DNA from 3 places in the Halomonas sp. R57-5 genome. Region 2 is predicted to be linked to each of the others. Evidence: predicted binding sites of a transcription regulator. Region 2 holds the regulator's gene; each other region holds the start of a gene.
The links. The regulator LexA, encoded in region 2, represses DNA repair genes until DNA is damaged. The targets are predictions, from matches to a motif close to TACTGTNTANNTANACAGTA.
Positions count from the first base shown of each region.

Region 1: a site for LexA is predicted at 2,676-2,695, ahead of HALO_RS19025 (LexA family protein). Genes of this name have one in related genera too.
Region 3: a site for LexA is predicted at 2,741-2,760, ahead of HALO_RS07960 (LexA family protein). Genes of this name have one in related genera too.

Region 1 covers NZ_LN813019.1:4,184,169-4,189,606, forward strand. The annotation lists gene ccmE (cytochrome c maturation protein CcmE) at 1-175, opposite strand, end outside; gene ccmD (heme exporter protein CcmD) at 165-362, opposite strand; gene HALO_RS19010 (heme ABC transporter permease) at 362-1,129, opposite strand; gene ccmB (heme exporter protein CcmB) at 1,144-1,812, opposite strand; gene ccmA (cytochrome c biogenesis heme-transporting ATPase CcmA) at 1,926-2,546, opposite strand; gene HALO_RS19025 (LexA family protein) at 2,744-3,124, shown strand; gene HALO_RS19030 (IMPACT family protein) at 3,124-3,741, shown strand; gene HALO_RS19035 (sodium ion-translocating decarboxylase subunit beta) at 3,888-5,210, opposite strand; gene oadA (sodium-extruding oxaloacetate decarboxylase subunit alpha) at 5,221-5,438, opposite strand, start outside.
Region 2 covers NZ_LN813019.1:2,420,824-2,426,261, reverse strand. The annotation lists gene nagZ (beta-N-acetylhexosaminidase) at 1-354, opposite strand, end outside; gene HALO_RS11165 (L,D-transpeptidase) at 418-954, opposite strand; gene HALO_RS11160 (TetR/AcrR family transcriptional regulator) at 932-1,624, opposite strand; gene lexA (transcriptional repressor LexA) at 1,892-2,572, shown strand; gene HALO_RS11150 (energy-coupling factor ABC transporter permease) at 2,591-3,262, opposite strand; gene purU (formyltetrahydrofolate deformylase) at 3,287-4,141, opposite strand; gene HALO_RS11140 (ribonuclease J) at 4,372-5,438, shown strand, end outside.
Region 3 covers NZ_LN813019.1:1,748,247-1,752,054, reverse strand. The annotation lists gene HALO_RS07980 (NAD(P)-dependent oxidoreductase) at 1-107, shown strand, start outside; gene tpiA (triose-phosphate isomerase) at 169-927, shown strand; gene HALO_RS07970 (EamA family transporter) at 982-1,827, shown strand; gene HALO_RS07965 (SDR family NAD(P)-dependent oxidoreductase) at 1,867-2,631, shown strand; gene HALO_RS07960 (LexA family protein) at 2,775-3,266, shown strand; gene HALO_RS23500 (Y-family DNA polymerase) at 3,266-3,499, shown strand; partial or broken gene HALO_RS07950 (IS66 family transposase) at 3,615-3,808, shown strand, end outside.

The DNA of each region.
Region 1 (5,438 bases), 1.8 Mb from region 2:
TGCCACCGGCGCGAATCTGCCGCTCCATGGGCGCATCGCCCTGGGCAATCTGTACCGGGCTAAAAAACAAATTAATGTTCGCGCGTAGCGCGTACAGGGTTAGCCCCACGGCAATCGCGGCCAGCGACACAATGCCCAGAATAACAAACAGTTTCTGTTTACGTTTAGGCGTCATTGGCCACTCTCCTCGCTCTGTTTTCGCGTCTTGCGCGACGCTTCAAGCCTTTCAGCAGTTGGCGTTGCTCTGCACGGGCATGCCAAACGATGGCGAGCAACAGCAGCGCGGTAACGCCCCAGGCAGACCATACATAAGGCGCGTGGCCACCCATGGCGAGAAATTCAGCAAGTGAGTCAAATGCCATTAGCGAGCCTCCTCGGCGTGTACGTTCACCACTTGGCCGTTGACCAGATCCTGTACCCAGCGCTTGTTAGCTTCGCGGCGCAGAATCTCGCTGCGCGTGCGCATCAGCGTTAAGGCAATAAAAAAACTGTAAAAACCCAGCACCATAATCACCAGCGGTAGCCACATCTCGGTCGGCATGGTCGGGCGCGACGTCAAGGTAAAAGAAGCGGGTTGGTGCAGGGTGTACCACCAATCCACCGAGTATTTGATGATGGGAATATTGATCACCCCTACCATGGCCAGCACCGAGGCTGCCCGTGAAGCGCTATCCCTGCTGGTGAAAGCGCCGCGCAGGGCAATCACGCCCAAATAGAGAAACAGCAGGATCAACATGGAGGTCAGCCGTGCATCCCACATCCACCATGTCCCCCAGGTGGGCACGCCCCACACGGCGCCGGAGAACAGCGCCACAAAGGTCATTGCTGCGCCAAGAGGGGCCATCACCGCTGCCGCCATATCAGCGACTTTAATTTTCCAGACCATAAACACCAGGCCGGAGACCGCCATGGCGATAAAAATGGATTGGGCTAAAAAGGCCGCAGGCACATGGACGTATATAATCCGGAAGCTATTACCCTGTTGGTAATCCGCCGGGGCAAACGCTAGCCCCCACAGCGAGCCAACGACCAATAACAGCACCGCCGCGGCCCAGAACCAGGGCTGCAGCTTGGCGCTAATGGTGTAGAACCACTTGGGTGATCCCAATTTATGTATAAAGGCCCACATAGCGTGTCCTGTCCTTAACCGTTGATACTGATACGCAGCGATGCGGCAATCGCCCACGGCGCCAACATGAGTGAGGCAGCGAGCAGCGCGCCCAGGATAGCCAGATGGGCAGCGACGCCGTCTCCGAAAATGGCTGCCTGCACCGCACCGGCGCCAAAAATGAGCACCGGGATATACAGTGGCAGCACCAGCAGCGAGAGCAGCACCCCGCCCCGCGCCAAGCCGACGGTTAACGCTGCACCAATCGCGCCAATCAAGCTCAAGCTTGCCGTGCCCAGGGCAAGCGACAGCGCCAGCACGGCGTAGCTACCCGCTGGCAGCGCCAGCATAATACCCAATATCGGCGCCATCAGCGCCAACGGTAGGCCGGTCAGCAGCCAGTGCACGGCCACTTTGGCCAAACTCAGCGCGGCTAACGGCTGCGGCGCCAATAACAGTTGCTCCAGACTGCCATCGTCATAATCGCTACGAAACAGGCTGTCTAATGACAGCAGCGCGGCTAACAGCGCCGCCACCCACAGCAAACCCGGCGCAATGACCGCTAACAGCTCAGGGTCGGGCGAAATCGCGATCGGAAACAGCGTGATCACCAGGGCAAAAAACACCAGCGGGTTGAGCACTTCGCCACGGCGCCTCAGCAACAGCGTTAAGTCACGCACTAGCGTGGCCTTCACGGCGATCATCAAGCCACCTTTGTGCTCACGCAGTGGCACTGCTAGCACCTGTTGGGTGGCATCTGAAGCTTGTGAAGAGCTGTGTGAAGCGCCATGTAAAGAGCTGTGCAACCCTTTCTCCTTTACCCGAGGGATATCCGTCTCAACAACGGTGAGGCGGTCAATTCGTGGTGTGTCGTTACCAGCACKCAGCCCCCCGCCTGAGCGTGGGCCACAAGCTGCCTTTCCAGCTCAGCGACGCCGTGACGGTCTATCGCGGTAAAAGGTTCATCCAACACCCAGAGAGACCGGGGCGTCAGCGTTAAGCGTGCCAGCGCCACGCGACGCTGCTGGCCAGCAGAGAGTTGCCCTGCAGGCACATCTTCAAAACCTGCCAGGCCAACCCGCTCAAGGGCGTCCAGGCGCTGATCCTCGTTACCGTTTTCCCCGCTGAGCGCCTGATACCATGCCAGGTTTTCTAACGGGGAAAGCCCCAACTTAATACCTGGGGCGTGCCCTAAATAGAGCAAATTAGCGAGGAAATGTTCACGCGCCTCTTTCATCGCAGCGCCATTCCAGAAAAGCTCGCCCTGATAGTCACTGAGCTGCCCGGAGAGGATTTTCAGCAGGCTGGTCTTACCACTGCCATTGGGCCCCTCGATACGCACAATTTCACCGCTGCGAATATCTAGATCCAGCCCTTGAAACAGCCAGCGGTCGTCGCGTTCACAGGCAAGCTGTCGGGCTTGTAGACACAGGCTCAAGCGTCTCTCCTGGCATATTGATTTTGCGTCGAACTCTACACGTAAAGCCCCTTGCTCGCCACTCACACAATGCGGCGCTGGGTCGCAGCGTGATCTCCATCAAAGAGGGTTAAGACTAATTACTGCTAGCACTGTATGCAAAAACAGGTCTATACTAAAAACCACTGTATGAAAGAACATGCAATGGAGATTTCATAATGACCCTATCGATGGCATCACCTACCGCTACGTTCGGCCACATGCAAGCAGTACCACGTCCCTATGCGATGGCAGCTAACGTTACCCGACGCAATACCTATGCGCTCAAAGTGCGCGGCAATGCATTGTGTGATTGCAACTTATTCGATGGCGATGTCATTATTATCCGGCGCTATCAACACGATACCCAGATAGAAACCGCCGTTGCCGAAATTAACCAGCAAACAATAGCCTTGAAGCAGCTCTCTATCAGCCGCTTTGGCGTTGAGCTATGGCCAGAGGATACTCAGCAGCCKGCGCTTTTTTTGCATAACCGGGATATTCAGGTGCTCGGCATGGTAATGGGTGTGAAAAGTGAGACTACCTTCACGGAGCATTAATGCGCTATCGGGTTCCCGAGCTGTTCCCTGCGTCATGGCATACGGCTGACATTGAAGTCGAAAAGAGCCAATTTATTACCTGGGTCTGCTACGCCCCAGATATCAATGCATTCACTAGTCTGTTGAATGCGGCAAAAKCCGCGCACCCTAATGCCAGCCACCACTGCACTGCCTATATTGCCGGGCCACCCGGCGAGCAAAATCTGATTGGCTTTTCCGATGATGGTGAGCCAGGCGGCACCGCTGGCCGACCCATGTACCAGGTTCTCCAAGGCAGCCAACTGGGCCAGATTGGCTGTGTGGTGATTCGTTATTTTGGCGGCACCAAGCTAGGCACCGGAGGTTTAGCCCGCGCCTACGCCCAGGCGGTTAGCCATGCCCTTGAGACGCTACCTACACGGGAAGTGGTTGAGCGCAACAGCTACACCCTGCGACTCACCTTTGCTAATGAAGCGATTGCCCGCGCCTGGTGCGAAGAAAGTGCGATCCCTATTGAGCAAGCCGACTATGATGGTGATGGCGTGCGCCTGACCATTGGCTGGCCACGGGACTGCCCATTTGATCTTACTCCACTGGAAAACCGTTTAAAAAGTGCTATCCATATTATCACTGACTAGCTCCCTGGCTAGAGCACCCATCTATACTCAACATCCCCTCTAGACTAAACAACACGCCTATAAAAAACGCGACATACCGAAAGTGTCAGTATGCCGCGCTCTGTTGACCCACTATTAAAACAGGCGGTGAACACCTGCCTTAAGCGTTACCCCAGGTACTTGATCATTACGCCTGCGGCGACTGCCGAGCCAATCACACCCGCCACGTTGGGGCCCATGGCGTGCATCAGCAGGAAGTTATGCGGGTTCGCCTCAAGCCCCACCTTGTTAGCCACTCGCGCGGCCATCGGCACAGCAGATACCCCCGCGGCGCCGATCAAGGGGTTGATGGGCATTTTGCTCATCAGGTTCATCAGCTTGGCCATCAATACCCCGGCGGCCGTGCCAATGCCAAAGGCAACAATCCCCAAGCCTAATATCCCCAGCGTCTCGAACGACAGAAAACTCTCAGCCATCAGCTTGGAGCCTACCGACAGGCCGAGGATAATCGTGACGATATTAATCAGGGCGTTTTGCGCGGTATCCGACAAGCGCTCTACCACACCGCACTCGCGCATCAGATTACCGAAGCAGAACATGCCCAGCAGCGGAGCGGCATCGGGCAGAAACAGCGCGACCAGAATCAACAGCACCAGTGGGAAGACCACTTTTTCCAGCTTGGAGACCGGCCGCAGCTGAGTCATCTTGATCTCACGCTCTTTCTGGGTGGTCAACAGACGCATAATCGGCGGCTGAATCAGTGGCACCAACGCCATATAGGCGTAGGCGGCCACGGCGATAGCCCCCAGCAGCTCCGGCGCCAGCACGCTGGAGACGTAGATGGAGGTCGGGCCATCGGCGCCACCAATAATACCAATGGCGGCGGCCTGATTAAGCGAGAAGTCCATCACCCCCATTGAGGTGAGCAACACGGCGCCAAACAGAGTGGCAAAAATACCGAACTGAGCCGCTGCACCTAAAAACAGCGTACGTGGATTGGCCAACAGCGGGCCGAAGTCGGTCATGGCGCCCACGCCCATAAAGATAATCAGCGGAGCAATACCCGAGGCAATCGCCACACTGTAGAAGCTATAAAGCATGCCATCGCCGTACCCAACGTTCATGGCGATATCCCGTGCAGCACGCACCTGATCAGGCGCAGCCCCCTCATGGGCTAGTGATTTTAACGACTCCCGCCAGGCGTCTAAGTTCGATAGCGGATCGAGGTTTGCACCCAGCGCTGCCGCCATCTGCTGCAGCACTGCAGGCTTGGCAACCTCAATCGCTTGGTCGAGCGCTGAAATGGCCAGCCCGGCCTCAGGGATATTGGCGAGAATGCCGCCAAAGCCAATAGGCACCAGCAGCAGCGGCTCAAACTTCTTATAGATCGCCAGGTAGAGCAGCAGTAGCCCCACGACCATCATCACCGCTTGGCCAAGCTCCAGGTTGTACAGCCCCGAGCCTTCCCATAACGTTACTAATTTATCCATTATTGGGCCCTTAGAGCTCGATCAGCGTGTCGCCTACGGCGACGCTATCGCCTTCGCTGACATTAACCTTAGACACAGTGCCTGCACTGCTGGCACGCACTTCGGTTTCCATTTTCATCGCTTCAAGGATGATCACCACATCGCCCTCTGCGACGTTGTCGCCGGGGCGTACATTCACCTTGAAGATATTACCGGCCAGCGGGGCATCGATGCTTTCTCCACTACCGC
Region 2 (5,438 bases):
CAGCCCGCAGGCGGCCATCTCCATCCCCAACAGCCAACCGGCGTCCTTGGCTAACGCCAGACCGTCTTCCGGGGAAGCGCGGTAGCACTCGCCGATACGCGCCATGGCAGGCAGGCGTGTTAAGCCCTCTTTAATACGCTGAACGCGACCGCCCTCCTGATCCACTGCGAGCAGTAAATCAGCCCGCACGCGGCGAATATCGCTGCACAGCTGGCGCACCTGGTAGCCATTTTCGACATTGCGGGCAAATAGAATAACGCCCCCTACCGTCGGTTCCAGCAACAGGCGTTTTTCTGCCGCCGTCAATTTTGGGCCTTCAAGGTCAAGCATGACCGGGCCTAACGGTTGAGTCATCGTGATAGGTCCATGAAAAGGGGCGATGATTCTAGACGATCGTCTAGCGGTGTCAAAAACTTATCAATCAAAGGATTGCCGTCCGCCGTGCAACCAAACCGGGGTGCCCGGTAACGCGAGCGCAAAGAGGGTTAGCAAATCACTATTACGTAAACGAATGCAGCCGTGGGAGGCCGCAACGCCCATGGGTTCGTCAGGCGGTGTGCCGTGCAGGTATATATAGCGCCGTTGCGAGTCCACCTGACCGCCGCGGTTCACGCCCTTTTCTAATCCGCAAAGCCACAGAATGCGGGTCAAAATCCAGTCACGCTCTGGATGCGCTTCGGCTAGCGCGGATGAAAACGTCTCGCCTGTCCAGCGGCGGCCTCGAAACACTGCGTTGTCGGGCATATCACCGCCAATGGCGGCGCGCACATAGTGCCAGCCGTAGGGGGTTTTACCACTACCATTACGCTCCCCGACACCGGCGGCAGCGGATGAGATCGCACACTCATGGAGCACTTTCGGCCCTCGCCAGCAGCGCAGCAGCTGCTGGGTAGTATCAATCTCCAGCCAGATATTCTCAGCCGGGGGTAGCTCAGCTAGCGTAGGCGTTCGCATGTTTTCCTTCTTCTGGCTTGGCTTCTTCAAGGGCGAGCGGTAACGGTGCATTCATGGCCGCCACAACGACCGGCAGCAATCGCTTGACTAAATCACGTACTGAAACCTGTTCGTGATAATCTTTTTCAGCGATATCACGCAGTGCATCAAGGCCGGACAGGGTAAATATTACCGTGCCAAGCATAAAGTGTAGCCGCCAAAAGCGCTCCGCGTCAGGTAGGTCCGGCGTGGCTTGTCGCACCAGCTCGGTGAAGCGGGTAAACACATCGCCATACTCTTGCTGGATATAGCGCCTAAGATGCCCCTGTGCCTGGCTGTAGGCAAGGCCGAGCAAGCGCATAAACACTTTTAAACTATTGCGTTCAGCGGGCACTGCAAGAACGGTGGTTGCCATGGTTTCGAGCAGGGTTTCAAGCTCAATAACCCGCCCAGCATGCTGTCCTTCCAGCTCATCAAGGGCGGTGTGAAAACGCTGGGTGAAGGGGTCCAAATAGCGGGCAAAGACGGCCTGAATCAAGGCTTTTTTGGAGCCAAAATGGTAATTCACAGCGGCTAAATTGACGCGCGCTTTGCTAGTGATGTTGCGCAGCGAAGTTTCGGCAAAACCCCGCTCTGCAAACAGCACCTCGGCAGTATCGAGTATACGGGTCACCGTATCAGATTGAGCCATGTCGCTCTCCAGGGAAACAGGTGTTTAAAACATAGCAAAATACTATGCCATAACCATGGCGGTCTCAACGCTTGATTTATTAACAAAATACAGCCCGTTAAATAAGCAGAAGCTTAGTTTCAAACGATTAGAAAAATTGCATAGACATCGAAGATAGCCACTGACAAGGCATATACTGGACAGAGGAACATACTGTATACTTAACCACTGATTGATTAAGTTGCCATTTAATTTGTTACTGTCTATTCACTATTTATGGAGTCTGGTATGTCGCGTCCGCTAACCGCTCGCCAACAGCACGTGTTCGATTTTATCGTTAAAACGATGGGCGAATTTGGCTACCCTCCTACCCGCGCCGAAATTGCCAAGGCGCTTGGCTTCCGCTCCCCCAACGCGGCCGAAGAGCACCTGCGCGCGCTGGAACGCAAAGGCGTTATTCGCATTATTCGCAACACTTCTCGCGGTATCCGCCTGCCCAACCAGGAACCGCAAGAAGTCATGGAGAGTGCTGCCACCGCCTTACCCGCAGCCAACGTTGAAACGCTGCCAACGGGCCTACCCGTGATCGGTGAAGTGGCCGCAGGCAGCCCCATTTTGGCCGCTGAACATATTGACCGTTACTGCCCGCTACCAGCCGAGTACTTTACCCCCAAAGCCGACTACCTGCTGCGCGTGCGCGGCCTTTCGATGAAGGATATTGGCATTTTGGAAGGGGATTTATTGGCAGTTCACCGTACCGACCGGGTACGCGATGGCCAGATTGTAGTGGCACGCCTAGAGGATGAAGTAACGGTTAAACGCTTCAAGCGCCAGGGCCACCAAGTGACGCTATTTGCCGAGAACCCTGACTTTGCGCCCATTGAAATCGACCTGCGCTCCCAGTCGCTCGATATCGAAGGCGTCGGCGTTGGTGTGATTCGTGGCGGCAACGGCCAGGCACTCGGCTAGTCGCCGCCCTGGCCATCCCTACTGCAGATCGATATAGCGGTGGTCATTGAAGGTGGCCACCCAATGGGGGTGATAAACCAGCAGAATACTCAGCAGCATGCCGGTGATAAACGCCTCTGAAGGCATTAACAGCGGTAAGAAGCGCGCATACTCCTGGGCGAGATAAATCGCCTCAGGGTCAGTCCCCGCAACGATGATCAGCAGCACCGCTGCCAGCCCTCCTCCCAGCGTTGCCAGCGCCGCACCAAAAAAGCCGCAGGCAAACAAAAACACCATCAGGTTATCCGGCAGGCGGCGATCTACCAGCCGCCATACCGTGCCAATGACGGCCGCCGGGACGACACCGGTAACCAGCACGTTTGCCCCCAGCAGCAGCCATTCATTGCGCCCAATTACCACCATGGCGATATTAATCAGCACGTTGCTAATCAGCGCCAATGGCGCTTTAAAAACGAGTGTCATTAAAACCGTGAAAACAAGGTGCAGCGTTAGCCAATCAACCGCCTGCGCACGCAGCTGCCACATCAGCATCACCGCCAGCGTGGCGCCCAGCCAGCGGTGCTGAAGCGCGGTATCCGCTATTAACACCTGCCAGGGCCGCCCCCAAAGTGCCCACGCGATCACTGCTAACGAGAGTAGCCAGGTGAGCAGCAGCGCCCAGGGTGCTAATACACTTTGCGCAAACGACATGGCGGCCTCTCAGGTTGATGAGGGTTAACTAAAGACCACTGTCTTATTGCCGTGGACCAGCACGCGATCCTCTAAGTGCCAGCGCAAACCGCGAGCAAGTACGGCTTTTTCAACGTCACGGCCAAAACGTACTAAGTCAGTGGGCGTATGGCAGTGGCTTACGCGATGAATATCCTGTTCGATGATGGGGCCTGCGTCGAGTTCCTCGGTCACGTAGTGGCAAGTAGCACCTATCAGCTTAACGCCCCGCTGGTATGCCTGGTGGTAGGGTTTTGCCCCGGCAAAGGAGGGCAAAAAGCTGTGATGAATATTGATCACTCGTCCCGCATAGCGCGCGCACAGCTCGGGGGGCAGTATTTGCATATAGCGCGCCAGCACCACGCAGTCAGCGCGAGCGCTATCGATTTCGGCCTGTACCTTGGCAAACGACGCTTGCTTATTTTCGGGGTCTACCGGGACGTGGTGGTAAGGAATGCCGTACCACTCGGTCAGCGAACGCATATCGTCATGGTTGGAGATAACACCGACAATATCGCAATCCAGCTCACCCGCCTGCCAGCGGTAAAGTAGATCGACCAAGCAGTGCGACTCCCGCGACACCATCAGCACCACACGCCGACGCAGCTGGGTATCCACCAGGGACCACTGCATATTGAATTCGCTGGCCACCGGCTCGAACGCCGCGCGCAGGGCTTCCACCGACATACCGACCGAATCCGCCAGAATTTCGTAGCGCATAAAAAAGCAGCCGGTTTCTAAATCGGAGTGCTGGCTGGCTTCGGTAATGGAGCCGCCCTGCTGGGCAATAAAGCTCGATACCCGTGCAACAATCCCCACCCGGTCAGGACAGGAAACCACTAAACGATAATAATGAGACATGTGAGCTACTCTTGACCTATTGCTAAGTTAATTATGACAAACCAGCGGCTTAGGTCGCATAGTGTATCGGAAGGGCATGGAAGATTGTTAGCCGCCCCTGCCTTCCCGTATAGTTAAGTCACTACTTTTTAGGTTTTTCATAACAGATGCATTCACCACGCGTTCAAATTCGTCCCCGTCGTCGTCCACCGCTGCGCATGTTGCCGCTGGGGGGATGCGGTGAGATTGGAATGAATCTAACGCTATACGGCTACGACGATCACTGGATAGCCGTCGATTGCGGCATGATGATCCGTCAGGATCTTCCCAACTCTCCACTGCAGGTACCCAATCTCGATACACCGAAAGCACTGGGGATCGTGCCCAAAGCGCTCTTTATCACCCACGGCCATGAAGACCACATTGGTGCAGCTGCCTGGCTTTGGCCGATGTGGAACTGCCCTATTTATGCCACCCCGCTAGCGGCTGGGCTGTTGCGACTGAAGTTTGCCGAGCATCAGCTTAGCAGCGCGGCCATCCATGTTATTGAACCTGGCGAGGCGCTGGAAAGCGGGCCGTTCACGCTGCGTTATTTGCTGTTAACGCACTCTATACCCGAAAGCTGTGCGTTGATCATGAGCGTCGGTGGCTACCGCGTCTTACATACCGGCGACTGGAAACTCGACCCTGAACCGATCATCGGCACGCCGATAAGCGCGACCCAATTCAAGGCGCTCGCCCCAGTGGATTTAGTGGTGGGCGACTCCACCAACGCTCCCATGCCCGGCCACTCAGGCAGCGAGGGTGATGTTGCCCGTGCGCTGGCAAAAACCCTCAGCAACTGCCAGGGCCGGGTGGTGGTCTCCTGCTTTGCGAGCAATCTTGCCCGGGTGTTAGCGATAGGACGCGCAGCCCATCAATGTGGCCGTCGTATCAGCTTGATGGGGCGTTCCATGGAGCGCATGGTCAGCGTCGCGCGGGGGCTCGGCTATATGGATGATTTACCGCCGCTGGTGCCCAATCACGACCTTGGCTACCTGCCCCCGGATGAAGTGGTGATTATCGCCACCGGCAGTCAGGGAGAGCCCCGCGCCGCGTTACAGCGCCTAGCCCAGGGCCGTCACCCCTATGTGGATCTTCAGCCAGGCGATAACGTCATCTTCTCGGCCAAAGCCATTCCCGGCAATGAGCGACCCATTGAGCAGCTTAAAAAGCGTTTGGCGCACCTAGGTGTCAGCATCTATGACGAGTTCAATCACCCTGAACTGCACGCCACAGGGCATCCTGCTCAGGATGAGCTGATCAAGCTCTATCAGTG
Region 3 (3,808 bases), 670 kb from region 2:
TACTTACCCCTCATGTAGGCGCGCAGACACGTCAATCGCAACATGCAATCGCGGATCGAATAGTTTCTAAGGTTAGGTCCTTTGTCACTCGATCTGGGGGAGCTTGATATAAGCTTACTTGTTGCTTTTGTTATTTTTCTTCGAAAGATCAAATAAGGAAAAGAAAACATGACTCCTAATATCACTCCATTGATCGCTGGTAATTGGAAAATGCACGGGCTCATGAGTTCGCTGTCTGAGCTGTCTGCTATTGGGCAAGGCTTAAAAAAACATCCATCGGAGGCCGAGGCCATTATTTTTGTGCCAGCAACACTTATTTATCAAGCAAGCGAATGTCTAACCAATTCGCCTGTCCGTATCGGCGCCCAAGATTGTGCCATAAAGGTATTTGGTCCTCACACCGGTGATATTTCCGCTGAAATGCTAAAGGATGCCGGGGCTACCTACGTGATTGTTGGCCACTCAGAACGCCGCATTGATCATGGCGAAACGGACATCATTGTTAATAGTAAGGTTGAGGCCGCATGGCGAGCAGGTCTGGTGCCTGTGATCTGCATCGGCGAAACATTAGAAGATAGCAGAGCCGGAAAGACTCTCGATGTTTTATCGAAGCAGCTAAAAGGCTCCCTTCCTGAAGCTGCAGGTTCCGAAAGCTTCGTAATAGCCTATGAGCCAATCTGGGCGATTGGTACAGGGTTGACCCCTACGCGTGAGGATATAGCCTCGACACACTCTTTTATACGAAACGAACTTGTTGGGTTGCTGGGCTCGCCAGCTAACTCTGTTCGACTTCTTTACGGTGGCTCTGTCAACCCAGACAACGCTGAAGAGATCTTATCGATCGCTAACGTTGATGGGGCGCTTGTAGGACGTGCAGCGATGCAAGCTAAAGATTTTATAGCATTACACAACAAAGTGCCTGGCTAGCACCTGCTATACTTAAACCAAGCTAACGAGCATGTATTTTCATGAGGATATTAAATGGAAATCGAGATAACCTTTGTAGTGTTGTTTGCTGCCATGCTAAATGCTGGCTGGAATGCCCTTGTAAAGGTAGGTGGAGACAAAATTGCAGTTATGGCGTTAATAACCTTTATGGGCAGTTTGTTTTCCCTTGTTGCCTTACCTTTCGTTACTATCCCCTCCCCTGAAAGCTGGCCACTTTTATGTGTGGCAATCTTAATACATACTGCCTATCATTTTTCCCTTCCTTTGGCTTACAAATTTGGGGATTATGGGCAAGTGTATCCCATTGCTCGTGGTTCGGCGCCATTACTCGTTACATTAGGCGCAGCTTTGTTTGCTTCCGAAGCATTAAGCTTTCCAATTTTAATTGGCATTTTACTCCTTTCCGTTGGCGTCATGGCTCTAGCACTCGATGCTAAAACCGGGATTACCCAGAACCCGCGAGCAATTTTTACCGCCTTAGGCACTGGTTTTTTTATTGCGTCCTATACCCTCGTTGATGGAATTGGTGCACGTCAAGCTGGTTCAGCGTTCGGATTTGCTGTTTTATTGACTATAGGTAACGGCTTGCTAACTTTTATTATTGCTATGACATGGAAGCACAAATTAATCTTAGAGGTGATTCGCAATAATATCGTTTCGGTAAGCATTGGTGGTGGCATGCAGGTTGGAGCGTATTGGATAGTTATCTGGGCTATGGCATATGCACCGCTTGGTATGGTTTCAGCTTTGAGAGAAACCAGCGTGCTTTTCGCTGCTCTTATTTCTACTTTCATTCTTAAAGAGGGCTTTGGTGTTTGGCGCTTTGTTTCTGCTGCGATGATAGCTGGTGGGATAGGGCTAACTCGTTATAGGCCATGATAAATCTTCCATTGCTTCGCCCTGATACAGGAGTAATCTATGAATATTTTCAGCTTGGAAGGTCGTGTTGCTGTTATTACTGGTGGGAATGGAGGCCTAGGGTTCGGTATTGCTTCTGCGCTGCATTCATACGGAGCTACGGTTGTGATAGCGGGACGTCAGAAAGATAAGAATAAATCAGCTGTTGAAAGACTCTCTCGACTAGGGGGGCGGGTGTTGGGGATTGAGGTTGACGTAGCAGATGAGCTTTCATGTAAAGCGATGCTTGCTGTTGTGGCAGAAGAGTTTGGTCGTATTGATATACTCGTGAATAATGCTGGTATTGCTATCCGCAAACCCCCTGAGGAATATTCTGTTGATGAATGGCGTAGCGTAATTGATGTCAATCTCTCTGGTGCGTTTTATTGCTCTCATCACGTATACCCTTATATGGTTGAAGTAGGTGGTGGTAAAATTATTAATATAGGCTCGATGTTATCTATTTTTGGAATGCCTTTAAGCGTGCCTTATGGCGCTAGCAAGGGAGGTATTGTACAGATGGGTCGATCTTTTGCCGCAGCTTGGGCTGATAAGAATATTCAAGTAAATGCTATTTTGCCAGGATGGGTAGATACGGAGATGACAAGAGAGACACGCTCCCAGGTGAAAGATTTACATCAGCGTGTTATCGATCGAACCCCTGCTAAGCGATGGGGCCTACCCAGTGATTTTGCCGGTGTCGCAGTTTTCTTGGCCAGCTCTGCTTCTGATTTCGTTACAGGCGTTGCCTTACCCGTTGATGGCGGGTTTTCCATTAGCGGCTAGATAAAATCACTATTTCTCTTCCGCGTGAGGCCACATTTTGCGTAAGGTGAATACTCATTCGGTTCTCGGGAAGGTTCATTGGCTTGCAGTGGGGCTGGATTTCCTTCGATACAGTATGACTGTACAGTACAAGGAGTTGCCTCATGGTTTGCACACCACGATTTGAAGGAACCGCTAACGGAAGCGGCCAACTGGCCGGACACATTGCCATCCTGGGCTTGTCCTCCGAAAGCTCGCGGTATCCCCTCCCCCTGATGGCCGGCGAGGTCAGGGCTGGCTTTCCGATCCATGCCGAGGCTGAGGTCGATCGCATCCTCGACCTTACCGAGCACCTGATACCTCGCCCAAGCGCCAGCTATTTCTGCCGTGCGAAGGGGGACAGCATGGAGGGATGCGGCATCTACGATGGGGACTTGCTCATTGTCGATCGCTCGCTGGAGCCAGTGGACGGAGACATTATCGTGGTGTGTCTGGATGGCGAGCTTACTTGCAAGCAGCTTGGCAAATGGCATGGTCAGCCAGCGCTATTGCCAGGTAACCCGGCCTACCATCCGATCGCTCTCATTGGAACCGATTGCGAGACATGGGGTGTCGTCACTCACAACGTCCATACGCATCGTCGTAGAGGTGTGTGATGATTGGCCACTGTGATTGCAATAACTTTTACGTCAGCTGTTTTCGCGTTTTCATGCCCGAGCTGCGCGGGCGCCCTGTCGGTGTCCTATCCTCGAACGAGGGATGCCTCGTCGCTAGGTCAAATGAATTGAAAGCCCTTGGCGTGCCTAATGGCTTGCCCGCCTTCCAGCTCTCCCCTGATGTCCGTCGACAGACAGTGCTGCTTAGCTCGGCCTATGCCCTGTTTGGCTAGATGTCGCGACGGGTTGTGTCCACCATGCAGGCCCATACCGGCCCAATATCGGTGTACTCAATTGACGAGCAATTCATTGACTTGTCAGGACTGTCTACCGATGAGCTGCAAGCGCATACGCAAACTGTATGGCGTGGAAAAGCAGGCCAAGGCCCTGGCGCCTGAGGCGCGTCAAACGCTGCGTGACCAGAAGAGCCGCCCATTAATCGATCAACTGCGCACCTGGCTCGACAAGTCACTGGCCCAGGTGCTGCCCAAAAGCGCACTGGGGAAAGCCCTTCACTACCTGGATCATCAGTGGCCCCGCCT